Regions from separate parts of the Cupriavidus phytohabitans genome, predicted to be linked through region 1. Evidence: riboswitches for the same ligand, from Rfam matches in the RefSeq annotation. Region 1 holds a riboswitch; the other holds the start of a gene.
What was found. A riboswitch is a leader RNA that binds a small molecule or an ion and turns the genes downstream of it on or off. The one in region 1 is predicted to bind glycine.
Positions count from the first base shown of each region.

Region 2: another riboswitch for glycine. It lies ahead of J8I34_RS15310 (D-amino acid dehydrogenase); the one in region 1 lies ahead of gcvT (glycine cleavage system aminomethyltransferase GcvT).

Region 1 is NZ_JAGIQB010000008.1:171,698-182,917, reverse strand. Features, by position in the region: gene J8I34_RS08025 (UvrD-helicase domain-containing protein) at 1-1,407, opposite strand, end outside; gene J8I34_RS08020 (YMGG-like glycine zipper-containing protein) at 1,684-1,911, shown strand; glycine riboswitch at 2,014-2,100, shown strand; glycine riboswitch at 2,122-2,245, shown strand; gene gcvT (glycine cleavage system aminomethyltransferase GcvT) at 2,341-3,468, shown strand; gene gcvH (glycine cleavage system protein GcvH) at 3,568-3,948, shown strand; gene gcvP (aminomethyl-transferring glycine dehydrogenase) at 4,046-6,976, shown strand; gene J8I34_RS08000 (L-serine ammonia-lyase) at 7,129-8,505, shown strand; gene J8I34_RS07995 (MBL fold metallo-hydrolase) at 8,617-9,354, shown strand; gene J8I34_RS07990 (OsmC family protein) at 9,382-9,855, shown strand; gene J8I34_RS07985 (alpha/beta hydrolase) at 9,866-10,699, shown strand; gene J8I34_RS07980 (glycine zipper family protein) at 10,861-11,220, shown strand, end outside.
Region 2 is NZ_JAGIQB010000019.1:55,094-66,313, forward strand. Features, by position in the region: gene mdeB (alpha-ketoglutarate dehydrogenase) at 1-1,716, opposite strand, end outside; gene J8I34_RS15285 (Lrp/AsnC family transcriptional regulator) at 1,889-2,407, shown strand; gene J8I34_RS15290 (LysR family transcriptional regulator) at 2,418-3,341, opposite strand; gene J8I34_RS15295 (MaoC family dehydratase) at 3,622-4,080, shown strand; gene J8I34_RS15300 (thiolase family protein) at 4,119-5,285, shown strand; gene J8I34_RS15305 (Zn-ribbon domain-containing OB-fold protein) at 5,310-5,708, shown strand; gene J8I34_RS15310 (D-amino acid dehydrogenase) at 5,945-7,210, opposite strand; glycine riboswitch at 7,265-7,385, opposite strand; glycine riboswitch at 7,386-7,487, opposite strand; gene J8I34_RS15315 (TonB-dependent receptor) at 7,737-10,022, shown strand; gene J8I34_RS15320 (sialidase family protein) at 10,028-11,220, shown strand, end outside.

The DNA.
Region 1 (11,220 bases):
TTCGCAAAACACGCGCAGCGGCTCCAGCTGGCGCGGCTGCAGCTTGCCCTCGATGCCGCCCATCATCGCCGCTTCGAACAGCGACACCTTGGCCTGCCCGGCGAAGGTGCCCAGCACCTCGAGCGTGGTGTTGCCCACGCCGCGGCGCGGCGTGGTGATCGCGCGGATGAAGGCGGGATCGTCGTCGGGATTGGCGATCAGGCGCAGGTAGGCGCAGATGTCCTTGATCTCGGCCTTGTCGAAGAAGCTCTGGCCGCCCGACAGCACATAGGGGATGCGCTCGCGCCGCAGGATCTGCTCGAACAGCCGCGCCTGGTGGTTGCCACGGTACAGGATGGCGTAGTCGCGGAACTGCGCGCGGCGCTCGAACTTGTGCGCCGACAGGCGGAACACCACCGACTCGGCCTCGTGCTCCTCGTCGTTCATCGGATGGATGGCGATGGGATCGCCCATGCCATGCTCGCTCCACAGCTTCTTGTCGAACAGCTTGGGATTGTTGGCGATGACCGCGTTGGCCGCTTCCAGGATGCGCACGGTGGAGCGGTAGTTCTGCTCCAGCTTGATCACCTTGAGGTCGGGGAAGTCGGTCTGCAGCCCGCGCAGGTTGTCGAGCGTGGCGCCGCGCCAGCCGTAGATGGCCTGGTCGTCGTCCCCCACCGCGGTAAAGGCCGGCGCGCGCAGGTGCGAGCCGCCCGCCAGGAGCTTGAGCAGCTGGTACTGGCAGGCGTTGGTGTCCTGGTATTCGTCGACCAGGAAGTAGCGCAGCCGGTTCTGCCACTTCAGCTGTACCGCTTCGTTGCGCGCGAACAGTTCTGCCGGCAGGCGGATCAGGTCGTCGAAATCCACCGCCTGGTAGGCGTTCAGCGTGGCGACGTAGTTGCGGTAGACCAGCGCGGCCTGGTGTTCGTCGGCATTGGCGGCCTGCGCGATCGCGGCCTCGGGATCGACCATGCCGTTCTTCCACAGCGAGATCGTGCTCTGCACGCCGCGGATCAGCTTCTTGTCAGTAGTGCCGAGCTGCTCCTGGATCAGGCCGAAGCAGTCATCCGAATCCATGATCGAGAACTGCGGTTTCAGGCCGACGTGCTCCGCCTCCATGCGCAGGATCTGCACGCCGAGCGAGTGGAAGGTACAGACCGTCAGCTGCTTGAGCGGGATGCGCTTGCCCTCGCGCGTGGTCTTGCCTTCCATCAGCTTGCCGATGCGCTCCTGCATCTCCTTGGCCGCCTTGTTGGTGAAGGTGACCGCGGCAATATGGCGCGGCTCGAAGCCCTTGTCCTCGATCAGGTGCGCGATCTTCTGCGTGATCACGCGGGTCTTGCCGGAACCCGCCCCGGCCAGCACCAGGCAGGGTCCGTCCAGATAGCGGACGGCTTCGGATTGGGCGGAATTCAGGCCGTGGCTCATGCGAAGGGCGGTCGGGAGATGGGGCGGATGAATGGGGCGAATAAATGGGGCGAATGCGAGGCGCGCGCCAGGGGCAGCAAACGCGCCCGGCGGCAAAGCTGTTGATGTTAACACGCTGGCCGCGCCTGGTCAGTCAGCGCCTGCCGCATCGTCGGCCCTCCTTGTGTCACTGGCGTAACACTTCGTAAAGGCCGGAGCCGATGAACGTGCACCAGGTTCTAACAGTCATGTCCAGGCGTGTCTCGGACATGCAATATTCATCACTCGGAGCCAACAATGAATATCCTGCAGACATTGACCAAGGTGACCCTGATCGGCGCGACGGTCGCGGCATTCGCTGGTTGCGCGGATATGACCCCGAAGCAGCGCAATACCGCCATCGGCGCGGGCGCGGGTGCCGTGGGCGGTGCCATCCTGACCGAGGGCAGCGCACTGGGTACGCTGGGTGGCGCGGCCGTGGGCGGCGTGATCGGTAACGTCGTGACCGACGACAAGAATAAATAACGCTACGTTCCGCCCCCTGGCGGCGGGGCGCAGGAACGGGTACAGCCGCCGGGCGGCCGTCCGGCCTGGTTTGACAAAGGCCGGGGCCTCCCGTACATTGCGCGCATCCGACCGGGAGAGCGCGCAGAACTGCGCCGCCGAAGGGGTATCACCCGAAAACTCTCAGGCACCACGGACCGTTCGGATCGGCATGCAACATGCACACGATGCATGCCGCACTCTGGAGAGCGGCACCCGCCATTCGTGGCGAGCGTGCCCACCGAAGGGGCGCGCGAGGTTGGGTCCACTGGATCCGCTTCGTAATCTCTCAGGTATCGAGGACAGAGGGGTCATCCGCCGCAGCGGATTGCTTGCCATATTGGCGTAGCGATCGCCGCGGCGGATGGCCCTTTTTTGTTTTCGCAACCCGACATTGCCCCCGAGGATTCCATGACGCTCCAGGCCACGCCCCTCAACGCCATCCACCGCGCCCTCGGCGCCCGCATGGTCGATTTCGGCGGCTGGGACATGCCGGTCAACTACGGCTCCCAGATCGAAGAGCACAACGCCGTGCGCACCGACGCCGGCATGTTCGACGTGTCGCACATGTGCGTGGTCGATCTCAGCGGCCCCAATACCCGCGCCTTCCTGCGCGGCCTGCTGGCCAACAACGTCGACAAGCTGCAGACGCCGGGCAAGGCGCTGTACTCGTGCATGCTCGACGAGAAAGGCGGCGTGATCGACGACCTGATCGTCTACTTCTTTGCCGAGGACCGTTTCCGCCTGGTGGTCAACGCCGGCACCGCGGTCGGCGATATCGACTGGATCCGCGCCCGCAACGATGCCACCGGCAGCGGCGTGACCATTACCCCGCGCCGTGAAGATGTCGCGCCGGCCGGCGCACAGCCGCTGGCAATCGTGGCGGTGCAGGGGCCCAACGCCCGCGCCAAGGTGTGGAGCACCTTCCCCTCGACCCAACCTTCCGATGCGCTCAAGCCGTTCAACGCTGTGGTGGTGCAGGACCCCGCACTCGGCGAGGTCATGGTCGCGCGCACCGGCTACACCGGCGAGGACGGTTTCGAGCTGGTCGTGCCGGCCGCCAGCGTCGCCGGCCTGTGGGAAAAGCTGAACGCCGCGGGTGTGCGCCCGGCTGGCCTGGGTGCGCGCGACACGCTGCGCCTGGAAGCCGGCATGAACCTGTACGGCCAGGACATGGACATCAATACCTCGCCGCTGGACGCTGGCCTGGCCTGGACCGTCGACCTGCAGAGCGAGCGCGACTTCACCGGCAAGGCGGCGCTGGCCGCCAACGGACAACAGCGGCAGTTCCTCGGCCTGATCCTGCGCGAGAAAGGCGGCGTGCTGCGCGCCCACCAGAAGGTCATCACGCCCGCCGGTGACGGCGAAATCACCAGCGGCACCTTCAGCCCCTCGCTGTCGCAATCGATTGCGTTCGCGCGCCTGCCGCGGGGCGTGAACGTCGGCGACACCGTGCAGGTGGAGATCCGCGACCGCAAACTCAACGCGACTGTGGTTAAACTGCCGTTTGTGCGTAATGGCAAGGCACTCGTGAGCTGAGGGAAACACCCGCTCACCCAACGGTCGCCCTCGCCTGCCGGCAGCGTTGCCGGGCAGGCATCACCCAACAAGAAACAGATCTGAATCCGGAGAACCTTCATGAATTTCCCCGCCGACCTCAAATACACCGAGTCGCATGAGTGGGTGCGCGTCGAAGCCGACGGCACGCTCACCATTGGCATCACCGACCACGCACAGGACGCGCTGGGCGACATCGTCTTCCTGGAACTGCCCGAAGTGGGCAAGTCGGTCGGTGCCGGCGACGCGCTGGCAGTGGTCGAATCGGTGAAGGCTGCTTCCGACATCTACGCCCCGGTGGCCGGCGAAGTGATCGCCGTCAATGAAGCCGCCACGGCCGCGCCGGAAAGCGTCAACGCCGACGCCTTCGACGCCTGGCTGTTCAAGCTCAAGCCCGCCAACAGCGACGACGTCAACGGCCTGATGTCAGCCGACGCGTACAAGGCCAGCGTCGGCGCCTGAAGTCCGTCATTCCCGCGAAGGCGGGAATGACAAGCAAATTGCAGCGCCGCGGCACGGCTGACCACCTGCCGCAGCGCTCCCCACGAGGTTCTTGCCCATGAACGCCCCGCTTCCCATGACTGCCGCCCAAGGTAACCGGCCCACGCTGGCCGAACTGGAGGCGCGCGACGCCTTCGCCGCCCGCCATATCGGCCCCGATACCCCCGAACAGCAGCACATGCTTCAGGTGCTCGGCTATGACAGCCGCGCCGCGCTGATCGACGCCGTGATCCCCGCCGCCATCCGCCGCCGCGACGGCATGCCGATGGGCGAGTTCACCGAGCCGCTGAGCGAGGAAGCCGCGCTTGCCAGGCTGCGCAGCCTGGCAAGCAAGAACCGCGTGCTCAAGAGCTTTATCGGCCAGGGCTACTACAACACCGTCACGCCCGCGGTCGTGCTGCGCAATATCTTCGAGAACCCGGCCTGGTACACGGCGTACACGCCCTACCAGCCGGAAATCTCGCAAGGCCGCCTGGAAGCGATGCTGAACTTCCAGCAGATGGTCACCGACCTGACCGGGCTGGATATCGCCAATGCGTCGATGCTCGACGAAGGCACCGCCGCCGCCGAAGCGATGACGCTGCTGCAGCGCGTGAACAAGCACGACTCGAACACCTTCTTCGTCGCCGACGACGTGCTGCCGCAGACGCTGGAAGTGGTACGCACGCGCGCGCTGCCGCTGGGCATCGAAGTCAAGGTCGGCCCTGCCGCCGACGCCGCTGCCGCGGGCGCCTTCGGCGTGCTGCTGCAGTACCCGGGCGTCAACGGCGACGTCAATGACTACCGCGCCATCGCCGACGCCGTGCATGCCGCCGGTGGCCTGGTGGTGGCTGCCGCCGACCTGCTGGCGCTGACGCTGATCGCCGCGCCGGGCGAATGGGGTGCCGACGTGGCCGTGGGCAACTCGCAGCGCTTCGGCGTGCCGCTGGGCTTCGGTGGCCCGCACGCCGGCTACATGGCGGTGAAGGATGCGTTCAAGCGCTCGATGCCGGGCCGCCTGGTGGGCGTGACTGTCGACGCGCAGGGCAACAAGGCATATCGCCTGGCGCTGCAGACGCGCGAGCAGCATATCCGCCGCGAAAAGGCCACCTCGAACATCTGTACCGCGCAGGTGCTGCTGGCGGTGATGGCGTCGATGTACGCCGTGTACCACGGCCCGCAAGGCCTGAAGCGCATCGCGCAGCGCGTGCATCGCCTGGCCGCGACGCTGGCCGCCGGGCTGGAGCAGCTCGGCTTCGCCCGCACCAACGCCACCTTCTTCGACACGCTGACGCTGGAAACCGGCTTCAACACCGAAGCCATCCACGCCGCCGCCACCGCGCGCGGCATCAACCTGCGCCATGCCGGCGCCACGCGCGTCGGCATCTCGCTGGACGAGACCGCCACCCGCGCCGACGTGGTCGCGCTGTGGGAAATCTTCACGCAAGGCAAGCCGCTGCCGGCGGGCCTCGATTTCGACAAGCTCGAAGCCGCCACCGATGACGCGTTCCCGGCCGCACTGGCACGCACCAGCGAATACCTGACGCACCCGGTCTTCAATACGCACCACGCCGAGCACGAGATGCTGCGCTACCTGCGCATGCTCGCCGACAAGGACCTGGCGCTGGACCGCACCATGATCCCGCTGGGCTCGTGCACGATGAAGCTGAACGCGACCAGCGAGATGATCCCGGTGACCTGGCCCGAGTTCAGCCAGATCCACCCGTTCGCGCCGCTGGACCAGACCGTGGGCTACCGCGAGATGATCGACCAGCTCGAGGCCATGCTGTGCGCCGCCACCGGCTACGCCGCGGTCAGCCTGCAGCCCAACGCCGGCTCGCAAGGCGAGTATGCCGGCCTGCTGATCATTCATGCGTATCACGCCAGCCGCGGCGAAAGCCATCGCGACATCTGCCTGATCCCGTCGTCGGCGCACGGCACCAACCCGGCGTCGGCGCAAATGGCCGGCATGAAGGTGGTGGTGGTTGCCTGCGATGAGAACGGCAACGTCGACCTGGAAGACCTGGCGAAGAAGGCCGAGCAGCACAGCAAGAACCTGGCTGCGATCATGATCACCTACCCGTCCACGCACGGCGTGTTCGAGCAGGGCGTGCAGCAGATCTGCGAGATCGTGCACCAGCACGGCGGCCAGGTCTACGTGGACGGCGCCAACATGAACGCGATGGTCGGCACCGCCGCGCCGGGGCAGTTCGGCGGCGACGTGTCGCACCTTAACCTGCACAAGACCTTCTGCATCCCGCACGGCGGCGGCGGCCCGGGCGTGGGTCCGGTCGCGGTCGGCGCGCACCTGGCGGACTTCCTGCCCAACCAGGACAGCGTCGGCTATCGCCGCGACGACCGCGGCATCGGCGGCGTGTCGGCGGCACCGTTCGGCTCGGCCAGCATCCTGCCGATCTCGTGGATGTATATCGCGATGATGGGTTCGGCCGGCCTGACCGCCGCCACCGAGAACGCCATCCTGGCCGCCAACTACGTGGCCAAGCGCCTGGCGCCGTACTACCCGGTGCTGTACACCGGCCAGCACGACCTGGTCGCGCACGAGTGCATCCTGGACGTGCGCCCGCTGCAGAAGGAAACCGGCATCAGCAACGAAGACGTGGCCAAGCGCCTGATGGACTACGGGTTCCACGCCCCGACCATGAGCTTCCCGGTACCGGGCACGCTGATGATCGAGCCGACCGAGAGCGAGGCGCTGCACGAGCTGGACCGCTTTATCGACGCGATGATCGCGATCCGCCAGGAAATCGGCCGCGTCGCCGACGGTACTTTCGACCGCGAGGACAACCCGCTCAAGCACGCGCCCCACACCGCCGCGGTGGTGACCGCCAACGAGTGGACCCACAAGTACACGCGCGAGGAAGCCGCTTATCCGGTGGCATCGCTGCGCACGCAGAAGTACTGGCCGCCGGTTGGCCGTGCCGATAACGTGTACGGCGACCGCAACCTGTTCTGCAGCTGCGTGCCGGTCAGCGACTACGTGGTCGACTGACGCACGCCCAGGCCGGTGCCGCCGCGTCCGCGGCGGGCCGGCCGTCGCACTATTCTCAAGATGACGGACCCGCCGGCGGCGGTGTCCGCTGCAGTACTTCGACCGCCTAAAAAGAGCCTCTGCAGGGCCACACCCATTGCTGGAGACATTCCGTGGCAGTCAGCGTCTTCGATCTGTTCAAGGTGGGCATCGGCCCGTCGAGCTCGCATACCGTGGGCCCGATGCGCGCGGCCCTGATGTTCGCGCAGGGGCTGGAGCGCGACGGCCTGCTGCCGCAGGTGGCCAGTGTGCGGGTCGAGCTGTACGGCTCGCTCGGCGCCACCGGCAAGGGCCACGGCACCGACAAGGGCGTCATCCTCGGCCTGATGGGCGAATCGCCCGACACCATCGATCCCGATTCCATCGACACTAGGCTCGCCGCGTTGCGCAAGACGCGCGTGCTGTCGCTGCTGGGACGCCATATCGTGCCCTTCGTCGAGAAGGAGCACATCGCGTTCTACCGCCGCGAGGCACTGGCCGAGCATCCCAACGGCATGAAGTTCCATGCCTTCGACAGCAGCGGGGCGAGCCTGCGCGAAGCGCGCTACCTGTCGGTGGGCGGAGGCTTCGTGGTCACGGCGGGTGCGCCCAATACCCAGGTGCTGAACGCCGCGCAGCAGTTGCCCCATCCGTTCCGCAGCGGCAAGGACATGCTGGACATGGCGCAGGCCAGCGGCAAGAGCATTGCGCGGCTGATGCTGGAAAACGAACTGACCTGGCGCAGCGAGCAGGAAGTCAACGACGGGCTGCTGCATATCTGGGACGTGATGCAGGCCTGCGTCGCGCGCGGCTGCCGCACCGATGGCGAGCTGCCGGGGCCGTTCAAGGTGAAGCGGCGCGCGCCCGAGCTGTACCGCAGCCTGACCGAGCGCGCCGAGCGCACCTTGTCGGATCCGCTGTCGGTGATGGACTGGGTCAACCTGTACGCCATCGCCGTCAATGAAGAGAATGCGGCGGGCGGCCGCGTGGTGACCGCGCCGACCAATGGCGCCGCCGGCATCATCCCCGCCGTGCTGCACTACTACGACCGCTTCGTGCCGGGCGCGAACAAGCAGGGCGTGGTGGACTTCCTGCTGACCGCGGGCGCGATCGGGCTGCTGTACAAGCTCAACGCATCGATCTCCGGCGCTGAGGTCGGCTGCCAGGGCGAGGTCGGCGTGGCCTGTTCGATGGCCGCCGGCGCGCTTGCCGCGGTGCTCGGCGGCAGCCCGGCGCAGGTGGAGAACGCGGCCGAGATCGGCATGGAGCACAACCTCGGCCTGACCTGCGACCCGGTCGGCGGGCTGGTGCAAATCCCGTGCATCGAGCGCAATGCGATGGCGTCGGTCAAGGCGGTCAACGCGGCACGCATGGCGCTGCGCGGCGACGGCACGCACTACGTATCGCTCGATTCGGTGATCAAGACCATGCGCGAGACCGGCGCCGACATGAAGACGAAGTACAAGGAAACGGCGCGCGGCGGGCTGGCGGTGAATATCGTGGAGTGCTGACCTCCCATAAACAAGTGAGAGGTGCCAGAGGACGCCTGTTGCGCACCCAATGCGCATCCATTGCGGCGTATCATGGCGGCGTTCCCCGACTGCAGAACAAGAGGGCCCGCCATGCAGACCTTCCACCAGCTCTTTGACGATACCTCGTCCACCTTCACCTACCTGCTGATCGATGCGGAAACGAAGGAGGCGCTGCTGATCGACCCGGTCGACCACCAGTTCGAACGCGACCTGGCGCTGGTAAAGGATACCGGCGCACACCTGGCCTGGGTCATCGAGACCCACGCCCACGCCGACCACATCACCTCCGCCGGCCATCTCGCCATGCAGACCGGCGCGCACACCGCGGCGCCATCGGGCTGCGATATCAAGCCGGCACAGAAGCAACTGATCGACGGCGACACTGTCGCATTCGGCAAGCAGGTGCTGCGCGCGATCCATACGCCCGGCCATACCGCCGGCAGCATGAGCTACCTGTGGGAAGAGCCCACATCCGATGGCATCGTGCGCCGCGTCTTCACGGGCGACGCACTGCTGATCGACGGCTGCGGCCGCACCGATTTCCAGTCGGGCGACGCCGGCACGCTGTACGACAGCCTGACCCGCAAGCTCTTTGCGCTGCCCGACGATACCCGGGTCTACCCCGCGCACGACTACAAGGGCCAGACCTCGTCGACCATCGGCCATGAGCGCGCGCACAACAGCCGCGTATCCGGCCGCACGCGCGAGGAGTTCATTGACATGATGCGCAACCTGAACCTGCCCCGGCCCAGGCTGATCGATATTGCGGTGCCGGCCAACCAGCGCCTGGGCCTGCGCGACGGCGAGAGCGTGCCGCACGGCGCCTGAAGCATTCCCAACATTAGGAGTCTGCGCATGTCCGTATATACCGCCGAGGTCCTGTGGCAACGCGACGGGCAGGATTTCACCGGCAACCGCTACAGCCGCAGGCATGTCCTGCGCTTCGATGGCGGCGCGGAAGTCCCGGGTTCGTCGTCGCCTGATGTGGTGCCGTTGCCGATGTCGGATGCCAGCGCGGTCGACCCGGAAGAGATGTTCATCGCCTCGCTGTCGAGCTGCCACATGCTGTGGTTCCTGTCGCTGGCGGCGAAGCAGCGCTTTGTCGTCGACCGCTATGTCGATGCCGCCACCGGCGTGATGGAAAAGAACCGCGAGGGCCGGATGGCGATGACGGTGGTGACCTTGCGCCCCCATGTCACCTTCTCCGGCGAGCGCGAACCGACCCGCGACGAGCTGGAGCGCCTGCATCATGCCGCGCACGATGCCTGCTTTATCGCCAATTCGGTCCGGACCGAAGTGCGGTGCGAACCGGTGGTCGCCGGCGCCTAGCCCGCCTGCCATGCGGGCAACCGCGCTGCCTGCGGCACGGTCCGCGTCGGCGCGGCGGCGGCTGCGCTGGCTGCTGGCTTGCGTGGTCCTGCTTGGGTCCGTCCTGATGCTGCAGGATCGCTTCCTCTACTTTCCCGACAAGGCCTCGGTGGACGACATGGTCTCGCCCGGACTGCGCGCATGGCCGGGCCCGGATGATTTTCGCGGCCTGCTGGCCGAGCCGCACGGCCCCGCCCGCGGGACCGCCATGGTCTTCCACGGCAATGCCGGGCACGCCGGCCATCGCGGCTACTACGCCAGCGTGCTGACGCGGCTGGGTATCCGCGTGATACTGGCCGAATATCCCGGCTATGGCCCGCGCGACGGCGCGCTTGGCGAGCGCAGCTTCGTCGACGATGCCGGCCAGGCGATTGCGCTCGCCCGGCACCAGTTTGGCGGCCCCCTGCTGCTGGTCGGCGAATCGCTCGGCGCCGGTGTTGCCGCGGCCGCCGCAACGCGCCAGCGCGAGCATGTCGATGCCTTGCTGCTGATCACGCCGTGGGACAAGCTTGCCCACGTTGCCGCCCACCACTATGCATGGCTACCAACCGGATGGCTGCTGCGCGACCGTTACGACAGCGTGGCCAACCTGGCCGCCTTTGGCCGCCCGGTCATGGTGGTTGTGGCCGAACGCGACAACATCGTGCCGCCCCGGTTCGGCAAGGCGCTCTATGAAGCGCTGGACGAACCCCGCCGCCTGGCGGTCATCGACCATGCCGGGCACAACGACTGGACCGGGTACGTCGACGAGGCATGGTGGCGCAACGCGCTCGCGTTCCTGCTGTCGCCGCCCGCATCCCGCTGATCCGCGCGTGCTGCCGGGCACCTGCGGGCACGCCTTGGTACCCGCCACGCCCGGCGCTTTGAAAGGATGCATTGACTTAGCCTCGCTGGCTGCAATACTGGCCTTCACACACACGGCCGCTACCGCACACGGCGGCGGCTGCCAACGGCGGGGGATCGATCATGAAACGAAGGCAGAACCGCACGCTGTTCCGCGGCCTGGGCATGCTGGCGGCAGCGCTGGCGCTGGCCCCGGCCCCGGTGCTGGCGCAAGGCAAGCCCGTGGCCTATCCGGCCAAGGGCCAGAGCCAGCAGCAGCAGGCCAGTGACGACGGCGCCTGCTACAGCTGGGCCAAGCAGCAGTCCGGTGTCGACCCCGCGCAGGCTGCCGCGGCACCGCCACCGGCGCAAGCGCAAAGCGGGCAGCGCGTGCGCGGTGCCGCCGGCGGCGCGGCTGCCGGAGCAGTCGTTGGGGCAATCGCGGGCGATGCCGGCAAAGGCGCGGCGGTTGGCGCTGCAACGGGTACGGTGGCAGGCGGCGTG
Region 2 (11,220 bases), on a different contig from region 1:
TTCGCGGTAGTACAGCATCGAACCCAGGTCTTCCGGCTCATAGCGCTGGCCCAGCGGCGAATAGATGCCGACCTGCCGGAACAGGTTGGCCATGCCGAAGGTGCGCGCCTCGTCAGCGACCACCGGCACGATGCGCGGTCCCAGCGTGGCGTCCTTGAGCAGGCTGCCGAGCATGCGCACCACGGCCATGGTGGTCGACATCTCCTTGCCGTCCGCGGCCAGCGCGAAGCTGGCCCACTGGCCGGACGGCGGCACCGCGAGCGCGGTGGTCGCGGCCTGCCGGCGCCGCGGCAGGTAGCCGCCAAGCGCGGCCCGGCGTGCGTGCAGGTAGCGCATCTCCGGGCTGTCGTCGGCGGGTTTGTAGAAGCGCAGGTTGGCGACGTCGTCGTCCGACAGCGGCAGCTGGAAGCGGTCGCGGAACGCCTTCAGGTCTTCCAGTTCCAGCTTCTTCTGCTGGTGCGTGGTCATGCGGCCCTGGCCCACCGTGCCCATGCCGAAGCCCTTCATGGTCTTGGCCAGGATTACGGTCGGTTGGCCGCGGTGGTCCATGGCGCGCGCGTAGGCGGCGTGCAGCTTGCGCAGGTCGTGGCCGCCGCGGCGCAGGCGGTCGATGTCGTCGTTGCTCAGGTGCGCGGCGAGGGCGGCGAGCTCGGGGTTCTGCTGGAAGAAGTGCTCGCGGTTGTAGGCGCCGTCGTTGGCGGAGAAGGTCTGGAACTGGCCGTCGACGGTCTGCGCGAAGGCCCGCACCAGCGCGCCGGAGCGGTCGCGCGCGAACAGCTCGTCCCAGTCCGAGCCCCACAGCACCTTGATCACGTTCCAGCCGGCGCCGGCAAACAGCGCTTCGAGTTCATCGACGATGCGGCCGTTGCCGCGCACGGGCCCGTCGAGCCGCTGCAGGTTGCAGTTGATGACGAACACCAGGTTGTCGAGCTGCTCGCGTGCGGCCAGCGACAAGGCGCCGATCGATTCGGGCTCGTCCATCTCGCCATCGCCGAAGAAGCCCCAGACCTTGCGCGACGACGCCGGCTGCAGCCCGCGGTTCTGCAGGTAGCGCATGAAGCGCGCCTGGTAGATCGAATTGATGGGGCCGATGCCCATCGAGCCGGTCGGGAACTGCCAGAAGTCCGGCATCAGCCAGGGATGCGGGTAGGAGCACAGTCCGGGTCCGGCGATCTCGCGCCGGTAGTGCTGCAGGTGGGTTTCGTCGAGGAAGCCTTCCAGGTAGGCGCGGGCATAGACGCCGGGCGCGGAGTGCGGCTGGAAATAGACGAGGTCTCCGCCCTGTTCTGCGCTGCTGTCGGCGCGGAAGAAGTGGTTGAATCCGACTTCGAACAGGTCGGCCGCCGAGGCATAGCTGGCGATATGCCCGCCCAGTTCGCCATAGGCGCGGTTGGCGCGCACCACCATGGCCAGCGCATTCCAGCGCAGCGCGGCGCCCAGCCGGGCCTCAATCTCGAGGTCGCCGGGGTAGGGCGGCTGCGCCTGCACGGGAATCGTATTCACATAGGCGCTCGGGCCGGCGCCGGGCGGCGGCAGGCCCTGCGCCGCGGCATGCGAGGCCAGGCGCCGCAGCAGGAAGCTGGCGCGCGCGCTGCCGGCGTGCGCCAGCACGCCTTCGAGCGCGTCCAGCCATTCGCGCGTTTCCTGGGGATCGCTGTCTTCGTTGGCCGAAGGCAGCGCGAGCATCGATTGCACACCGTTTGCCAGGTTAGTCATGGCACCGCTCCTGTCCGTATTGCTTGTCTGTGGCGGCGCGCCCGCCAAAGCCCGCCGATGCCAACAAGGTTACGCCTGGAGCCGCGGAGAATGTGTCTGAATTGCCTTGCCTGAACCACCTATCACAGTATAAAAATTCTCAATAAACGCCAGAATCCGGAATTGTTACATCATGAACGAAACCTCGCTCAGGCTCGATCGCATCGATATCGCCATCCTCAACCAGCTGCAGCAGAACGCCCGCATCACCAATGCCGAGCTGGCGCGCGCCGTGAACCTGTCGCCGACGCCTTGCTTCAACCGCGTCAAGGCGCTGGAGAAAATGGGACTGATCAAGCAGCAGGTCACATTGCTCAATGCCGAGGCGCTGGGCCTGCGCATCAATGTGTTTATCCAGGTCAGCCTGGAAAAGCAGGTGGAAGACGCGCTGCGCCGTTTCGAGGCGGCGATCGACAAGCGTCCGGAAGTGATGGAGTGCTACCTGATGACGGGCGATGCGGACTACCTGCTGCGCGTGGTCGTGCCCAGCATGCAGAGCCTGGAGCGCTTTATCCTGGAGCAGCTGACCAAGATCCCGGGGGTGTCCAATATCCGGTCGAGCTTCGCGCTGAAGCAGGTGCGATACCGCACGGCCCTGCCGCTGCCCGCGGCAGGACTGACCCTGAGCGTGGCGGAAGAAGAGGGCGAATAGCTTGCGCAGGCTAGGGCGCGCCACGCTCCTCGTTGCCGCCATCCACCGCGAATTCCGACAACGCCACTTCGCGGAAATGCCGTACCACCGGGCTGTCGTGCGCCGGCAGCCAGGTGAGCGCCAGGCCGATGCCGGCACTGTCCGGATAGCCCGCCAGGTCGCGGATCACCATGCGGTCGTTGGCGAAGCGCTGCATGATCGACGGCACCAGCGCCACGCCCAGCCCGCTCTCCACCAGCGCCAGCACGGTCTGCACCTGCGTGGCCTCCTGCGTGACGCGCGGCTGGAAGCCGGCCGTCTGGCATGCCGACAGCGCGGCGCTGCGCAGGCCAGAGGCTTCGCTTTGCTCGTACATGACAAAGCGCTCCTGCGCCAGGTCGGCCAGCGTCAGCGACGGCTTGCCCGCCAGCGGATGGCTGCGCGGCAGGGCGGCGACAAAGCGGTCGCGCTCCAGCAGCGCCAGCGCGGTATTGCCCGGCGTCAGCAGCGGCGTGCGCACCAGGCCCACGTCCAGCGCCTCGTCTTCCAGCCATTGCATGATGCGGGTCGAGGTCGCTTCGCGCAGCACCAGTTCGACACCGGGATATTCATTGCGGAAGCGCGTCACCAGCCGTGGCAGCAGGTGCGAGGTCGTGGTGCCGACAAAACCCACCCGCAAGGTGCCGGCCATGCCGCTGCTGGCCGATTGCACCAGCTCGCTGAACTGGCCGGCATGGAACAGGATGCGCCGGGCCTCGGCCAGCGCGGCGCGGCCGGTCTCGGTCAGCGTGACGCCGCGCGGCTCGCGCACGAACAGGGTGGCGTCCAGCTCAGACTCGAGCTTCTGGATCGAGACCGTCAGCGCGGGCTGGGCGATATGCAGGCGTTCTGCCGCGCGGCGGAAATTGAGGGTCTCGGCCAGCACGACGAAGTGCCGGATGCGGCGCAGTTCCATGGGGTCAGTGGGGATGCGGGAGCCACATCTTAGTGCGCGGGGCGTCCCCCGGGCAACCGCGCGCACCGGGTGGGCCGATAAACGCTGCTTATCAATCGAGCGGGAAACGATATTGGACGTTGCTTCGGTGCCGTCGCTACACTCGACCGCAAGCTGCGGTACAGCATCAGGATTCAGTACCAAGGAACGTAATGGACACAGCCGACCGCCTGGACCGATCGCGCCAATAGCGCCGATCGCGCCGATCGCGCCCGGCGAGACCTGGACCGACAGGAGCCTCATGCACAGCATTGCATCGCTCGACGACCTGCGCGCGCTTTGCGCCGCGCCGGCCGCGGTGAGCGAGTATTTCCCCATCGGGCAGTCCGCCATCGATACCTTTGCCGAGCTGACCCATGACCGGCAGTGGGTCTACGTGGACCCCGAGCGCGCCGCGGCGGATTCGCCATACGGCTGCACGGTCGCGCACGCCTTCCTGATCCTGTCGATGGTGTCGGCGGCGTTCGGGCAGTGCTTTGCCTTCCCGGGCCGCAAGCTGGCGTTGAACTATGGCTTCGACCGGCTGCGCTTCACCGGCCCGGTGCCGGCCGGCGCGCGCGTGCGCGGTGCGTTCACGCTGCAGCAGCTCGACGATGTCCGCCCCGGCGAAGTGCGCTGTCACTGGAAAGTCGAGATGCAGGTCGAGGGCAGCGAGCGGCCGGCCATGGTGGCGACCTGGCTGGTGCTGATGCGTTTCTGAACTTACCCAATATCCATCCCAAGCAGGACGAGACTCCCATGAGCATCAAAGGCAAGGCATATATCGTCGGGGCCTACGAGCACCCGACCCGCAAGGCGCCGGACAAGTCGGTGGCGCAGCTGCACGCGGAATCCGCGCGCGGCGCGCTGGCCGACGCCGGCCTGACCCTGGCGGACGTCGACGGCTATTTCTGCGCCGGCGATGCGCCGGGGCTGGGCGCCACCAATATGATCGACTACCTGGGCCTGAAGGTGCGCCATGTGGACTCCACCGACACCGGCGGCTCCGCCTACCTGGTGCATGTCTCGCACGCCGCGCAGGCCATTGCCGCCGGCAAGTGCAACGTGGCGCTGATCACGCTGGCGGGCCGGCCGCGCTCGGAAGGCTCGACCGGCACGCAGGCGCGCAACTGGGGCGCCAACCTGCCGGACGCGCCGTTCGAGGCGCCGTTCAATCCCGTCACCGTCAACCTGTACGCGATGGTGGCCATGCGCCATATGTACGAGTACGGCACCACGCCCGAGCAGCTGGCATGGGTCAAGGTGGCCGCGTCGCACCACGCGCAGCACAACCCGCATGCGATGCTGCGCAACGTGGTCACGGTGGAAGAGGTGCTGAACTCGCCCTTGATCGCCGACCCGCTGCACAAGCTCGATTGCTGCGTGGTGTCCGACGGCGGAGGTGCGCTGATCGTGGCGCGTCCCGAGATCGCGGCCACGCTCAAGCGTCCGAAGGTGAAGATCGTGGGTGCCGGCGAGTACGTCAAGGGCCAGCTGGGCGGCGAAGTCGACCTGAGCTGGTCGGGCGCGAAGTTCTCGGGCGCGGCCGCGTTCGCGGAAGCGGGCGTGACCCCGGCCGATATCAAGTACGCCTCGATCTACGACAGCTTCACCATCACCGTGCTGATGCAGCTGGAAGACCTGGGCTTCTGCAAGAAGGGCGAAGGCGGCAAGTTCGTGGCCGACGGCAACCTGATCTCGGGTGTCGGCAAGCTGCCGTTCAATACCGATGGCGGCGGCCTGTGCAACAACCACCCGGCCAACCGCGGCGGCATCACCAAGGTGATCGAGGCCGTGCGCCAGTTGCGCGGCGAGGCGCATCCGGCGGTGCAGGTGAAGAACTGCGACCTGGCGCTGGCGCAAGGCACTGGCGGCTACCTGGGCTCGCGCCACGGCAGCGCCACCCTGATCCTCGAGCGTGAATGATGAACGATCGCCGGAGCAACTGACATGACGACCCCACACACTCCCATGGCCTACAAGGCCCCGGACGAACAGCCCGACAACATCGAATTCTGGCAGGCCGCGCGCGAAGGCCGGCTGCTGGTCAAGCACTGCCAGTCATGCGGCAAGACGCACTGGTATCCGCGCACGCTGTGCCCGTTCTGCATGGGCGATACGGTCTGGAAGACCGCCAGCGGCCGCGGCACCATCTACTCGTACAGCGTCACGCGCAAGGCTGGCCCGCAGGCATACTGCATCGCCTACGTGAAGCTGGACGAGGGCGTGACCATGATGACCCATATCGTCGATTGCGATCTCGATGAAGTGCGCATCGGGCAGAAGGTGAAGGTCAAGTTCGCGCCCAGCGCGGACGGGGCGCCGGTGCCGGTGTTTGCGCCGGCCTGAAGGTGATGCCAGACGACGCATGCAACGTGCGCCGCTGGTTTGCTCCCCTCGCCCGCTTGCGGGAGAGGGGCCGGGGGTGAGGGCAGGCGCTGGCATAGCGACGCCCTTCACTTCGTTGATGCTCCGGCCCTCACCCCCACCCCTCTCCCACTTCGCGGGAGAGCGGTGCGTTCACAATGGGCGGTAGTTCTGGTTTGAAATCCCGCTGTCGTCACCCTGCATTTGCAGCCAGCCGCTCAGGCCCTCCCTAGCGCCATCCCACCTGGCACCGCCACCTTCTGCGCTTCCAGCGCCTGCGCCACCACCCCGGCCACCATATCCGCCGTCACCGCGGACAGCGTCCAGCCCAGGTGCCCGTGCCCGGTGTTGTAGAAGATGCACCGCGCCCGCCCGCGGCCAACGCGCGGCAGCATGTCGGGCAGCATCGGACGCAGCCCCGCCCACGGCACCACGCTGCGCGTGCTGACGCCGGGGAAGCACTGCTGCACCCATTCCACCAGCGGCCGGATGCGGTCGGCGCGGATGTCGCGGTTGAAGCCGTTGAACTCCGCGGTGCCGGCCACGCGGAAGCGGTCGTTGCCGAGGCGGCTGGTGACCAGCTTGGTTTCGTCGTCGAGCAGGCTGACGGTCGGCGCAGCGGCGCGGCTGGCGGCGTCGTTCAGGTTGACGGTGATGGAATAGCCTTTGACCGGATAGATGTTGACACGGTCGCCCAGCCCGGCGGCCAGCGCGCGGCTGGCGGTGCCGGCGCAGATCACCGCGCCGTCGAAGGTCGAGGTGGTGCTGTGCGCGCCTTCCTGCACGGTGACGCTGGCGCTGCGGCCATCGGTGGTGACATTGCGCACGTCCTCGCCGTAGCGGCAGCGCACGCCCATGCGCTCGATGGCGGCGGCCAGGCCGCTGGTGAACTTGTGGATGTCGCCGGTCGAATCGCTTTCGGTGAAATAGCCGCCGTAGTACGTGCCGGCCAGCGTCGGCTCGATCGCGCGCATTTCCGCCGGCGTGACCGCGCGGCGCTCCAGCCCGCCCTGTGCCAGCAGGGCCGAGACGCGGCCCGCGTGCTCGAAGCCGGCCTTGTCGCGGTAGATATGCAGGATGCCTTCGCGCTTGTGGTCGAAGTCGATGCCTTCCTGCGCGGCCCACGCGAACAGGTGCTCGCGCGCCGCGATGGCCAGGCGCGCCGTTTCGATGGTGTTGCGGCGGTAGTGCGGGATCGAGGCGATGAACTCGGCGAACCAGCTCAGCTTGTGCCAGCTCGGGCGCGGGTTGACCAGCAGCGGCGCATCGCTGCGCAGCATCCACTTCAGGCCCTTGAGGATGGTGGACCAGTGCGTCCAGACCTCGGCGTTGGAGGCGGAAAGCTGCCCGCCATTGGCGAACGAGGTTTCCATCGCGGCGTAGCGGTGGCGCTCGAACAGGGTGACGGAGAATCCGCGCCGGGCGAGCGCGTAGGCAGTGGTGACACCGGTGATGCCACCGCCGATGACGGCGATTGTCTTCATGATCTGGCAGTCCAGAAACGTCGGAGTTGGAGCCCGCACGCGACATGCGTGGCGGACGCCCCCTCTGTTCCTGACCTGAGAGATTCACGACAATCGCCGCTTGTACGGGGGGCGAGGGCCGCTTGCTCCTTCGGTATGCCGGCTGACGATGGCGGCATTCTTCAGAGTGCTGTGACGCGTGATACCGGTCCTTCTGCCTGAGAGTTTCCGGGGCGGTTGCTCCTTCGGCGCTGTCCGCGGCGGCTGCCGCCGGATCAGTCTCTCCCAGCATCACGTTGGCGTGTGAGCCAATCCGGGCAAATCTAGAGATAAAGCCCCCGTGTGGATATGCGGGTAAACGTGGATGGAGCTTCAGGCACTCGCCTGGGTCGGCCGCCTTGTTTCCGCACCGGCGCGGCGCTATGTCGCACTGCGTCAAACCGTCCCGGCACCTAGAATGTCGGCACTCGCTACGCGGAGGAAGTGCGCCACGAGCCGGATACGGCGCACCAGACGGGCGAGCCAGAAGAACAGAAAAGGCATTCCAGTGAGAAGAAACCGGATCGCGCTGGCCGCTTCGGCCGCGCTGATGGGCCCCGGCATTGCCGGCGCGCAGGCGGATGGACCCGTCGCCGCGCCGCAGCCCCTGCAGGAAGTCGTGGTCTCGGCCAAGAGCGAGCGCGGCGAAACGCCCGCCACGCCGCCCAATACGCCATCGCCCGCCTACGGCATCAGCGCCGCGCGCATGGCGGACTTCAACGTGGTCAACACCGAAGACGCGCTCAAGTACGCGCCCAACCTCGCCGTGCGCAAGCGCTTCATCGGCGATATGAACTCGATCATCTCGGTGCGCAGCACCAGCTCGCGGCAGTCGGCACGCGGGCTGGTCTATGCCGACGGCCTGTTGCTGTCGAACCTGCTGGGCTCCGATTTCACCTTCCCGCCGCGCTGGTCGCTGGTCAACGCCGCCGAGATCGAGCGCGTCGACGTGCTGTATGGCCCGTATTCGGCGCTGTATCCGGGCAATTCGCTGGGGGCGACCGTGCTGATCAGCACGCGCACGCCGGAGAAGTTCGAGGGCGATGCCAGCGTGCAGCTGCTCACGCAGCGCTTCAACCTGTACGGCACGCACGACAATTTCAACGGCGTGCACGCCAACGCCTACGTGGGCGACCGCGTCGGGCCGTTCTCGTGGCTGGTCAGCGTGGACCGGCAGGACAGCAAGAGCCAGCCGCTGAGCTTCTACACCGCGGCGCGCTCCAGCGTGCGTGCGACCTCGGCCGACAAGCCCGTGACCGGCGCCTACTTCGACCAGGACCAGACCGGCGCCGATCGCACCGTGATGGGCGTCAACAGCGAGGGCGTCACGCACACCGTGCAGGACCAGCTCAAGGTCAAGCTCGCCTACGACATCACCAACACGCTGCAGGCGCAGTTCACCGCCGCCTACTGGCAGCAGGACCGTTCCAGCGCCACCGGCAGCTACCTGCGCGATGCCAACGGCAATGGAGTGTCGAGCGGCCCGGTCAATATCGGCGGCTTCCGCTACGTGATCCCTGCCAACGCATTCGCGCCCAGCAATGGCGAAGACGCGCGCTGGCTCTACGGCCTGTCGCTGCGCACGCGCAACGAGACCGGCTGGAACTTCTCCGGCGTGGCGTCGCTGTTCGATGTCAGCAAGGACATCGGCCGCACCGCCAGCACCGCGGGCAACGGCCCGGGCACGGTGACCTATGGCGACGGCACCGGCTGGCGCACGCTCGACCTGAAGGCCGACTATCGCCCGCAGCAGCTCAAGGGCGGCCACTGGGTCACCTTCGGCTACCACTACGACAACTACCGGCTCAGCAACACCACTTACAACACTTCGGACTGGCAGGCCGCCACCATCTCCGCGTTCAACAACGCCTTTGCCGGCAAGACCGAGACGCAGGCGCTGTATGCGCAGGACGCGTGGTACTTCGCCGATGACTGGAAGCTGATCCCGGGCGTGCGCTGGGAGCACTGGCGCGCCTATGACGGCAGCCGCAGCCAGCCGGGCGTGGATGTCGCCTACCCGGTGCGCAGCGAGTCCAACTGGTCGCCCAAGCTGGCGCTGGAAAAGGCCATCGGGCAGGACTGGCTGGGCCGGCTGTCGCTCGGCCAGGCCTATCGCTATCCGACCGTCGCCGAGCTGTTCCAGGGCCGCATCACCGGCACCTCGCTGATCAACAACGATCCCAACCTGAAGCCGGAACGCTCGTTTTCGAAGGACCTGACCTTCGAGCGCACGGTCGACCGTTCGTACTTCCGCGTGTCGGTGTATGAGGACGACATCCGCGATGCGCTGGTCAGCCAGACCAACACCACGGTGTTCCCCACCGTCACCAGCTTCCAGAACGTCGACCGCGTGCGCACGCGCGGCATCGAGCTGGCCTACGACGGGCGCGACGTGCTGGTGAGCGGCTTCGACCTGTCCGCCAGCGGCGCATACAACCATTCGAAGACGCTGGAGAACGCCAATAACCCGGCCTCGGTGGGCAAGTATTTCTATCGCATCCCGCAGTGGCGCGCGAACCTCGTTGGCACCTACCGCTTCACGCCGGCATGGGCCGGCACGCTGGCGATGACCTATTCGGGGCGGCAGTACAATACGCTCGACAACAGCGACGTCAATCCCGACACCTTCGGCGGCACCAGCAGTTTCCTGACCTTCGACGTCAAGGTGACCTACAAGCCCGCCAGGAACGTGCGCCTCGGGCTTGGCATCGACAACCTGACCGGCCAGCGTTACTTCGTCTACCACCCATACCCGGGCCGGACGTTCTACGCCGAGGCCAAGCTTTCCTTCTGAGTGCAGTGACCAGCCATACCCTGACCATGCAGCGCGCGCGCCGCAGCTTCCGAATCCTTGCCGCGGGCGTGATCGCCTGCACGGCGTTCGCCGCGATGGCGCAGTCTCACAGCGGGCATGGCAGCCATGCCGGCCACGGTGCGCAGAGCCCGGCCCCGAAGGCGATGAGCGAACTCGGCACCGGCGCCGCCTTCGATCGCGATGGCCGTTTGTGGATTGCCTACAAGGATGGCCAGCACGTGGCGGTGCGCGAGTCCACCGACCAGGGCCGCAGCTTCGGGCCGGTGCGGCACGTCAACCGCGTGCCCGAGCCCGTCGCGGCCGATCACGACAGCCGGCCGAAGGTAGCGGCGGGGCGCGACGGCGAGATCTACATCACCTGGACCCAGCCGCTGGCCAGGCCCTATACCGGCTTTATCCGCTTCGCGCGCTCCACCGACGGCGGCAAGACTTTTGCCGCGCCGGTGACGGTGCATGCCAACCGCGACCAGATCGCGCACCGCTTCGACGCGATCGCGGTGGACGCGGCCGGCCGCGTCTTCGTCAGCTGGATCGACAAGCGCGACGTGACCGCCGCCGAGGCGCGCAAGCAGCCCTATGCCGGCGCTGCGATCTACTACGCGGTGTCAGCCGATCACGGCAAGAGTTTCCAGGGGGACTACAAGATCGCCGACCAGTCGTGCGAATGCTGCCGCATCGCGCTCGCGCCGACGCCGGACGGCAAGGTGCTGGCGCTGTGGCGCCACGTGTTCCCGCCCAACGCGCGCGACCACGCGGTGGCACTGCTCGGGGCCGACGGCACGCCCGCGCCGATGCAGCGCGCTACCTTCGACGACTGGCGCATCGACGCCTGCCCGCACCACGGGCCGGGCGCCGCGGTGACGCCCGACGGCACGCTGCACATGGTCTGGTTCAACGTGAAGGCAGGCAAGCCCACGGTATCGGTGGGCCGCTTCAGGGACGGCAAGCTGCAGGCGCAGCGTCCGCTGGACGACCCGCGCGCGCAGCATGCCGATATCGTCGCGCTCGACGACAAGCACATCGTGGTGGCGTGGAAATCGTTCGACGGCCAGCAGACGCGGCTGTCGGCGATGCTGTCGCAGGACGGCGGCAAGACCTGGCAGACGCGGCAGGTCGCCGGCACCGCGCGCGATTCGGACCAGCCGCACCTGCTGCAGCACGGCGGCCGCGCCTACGT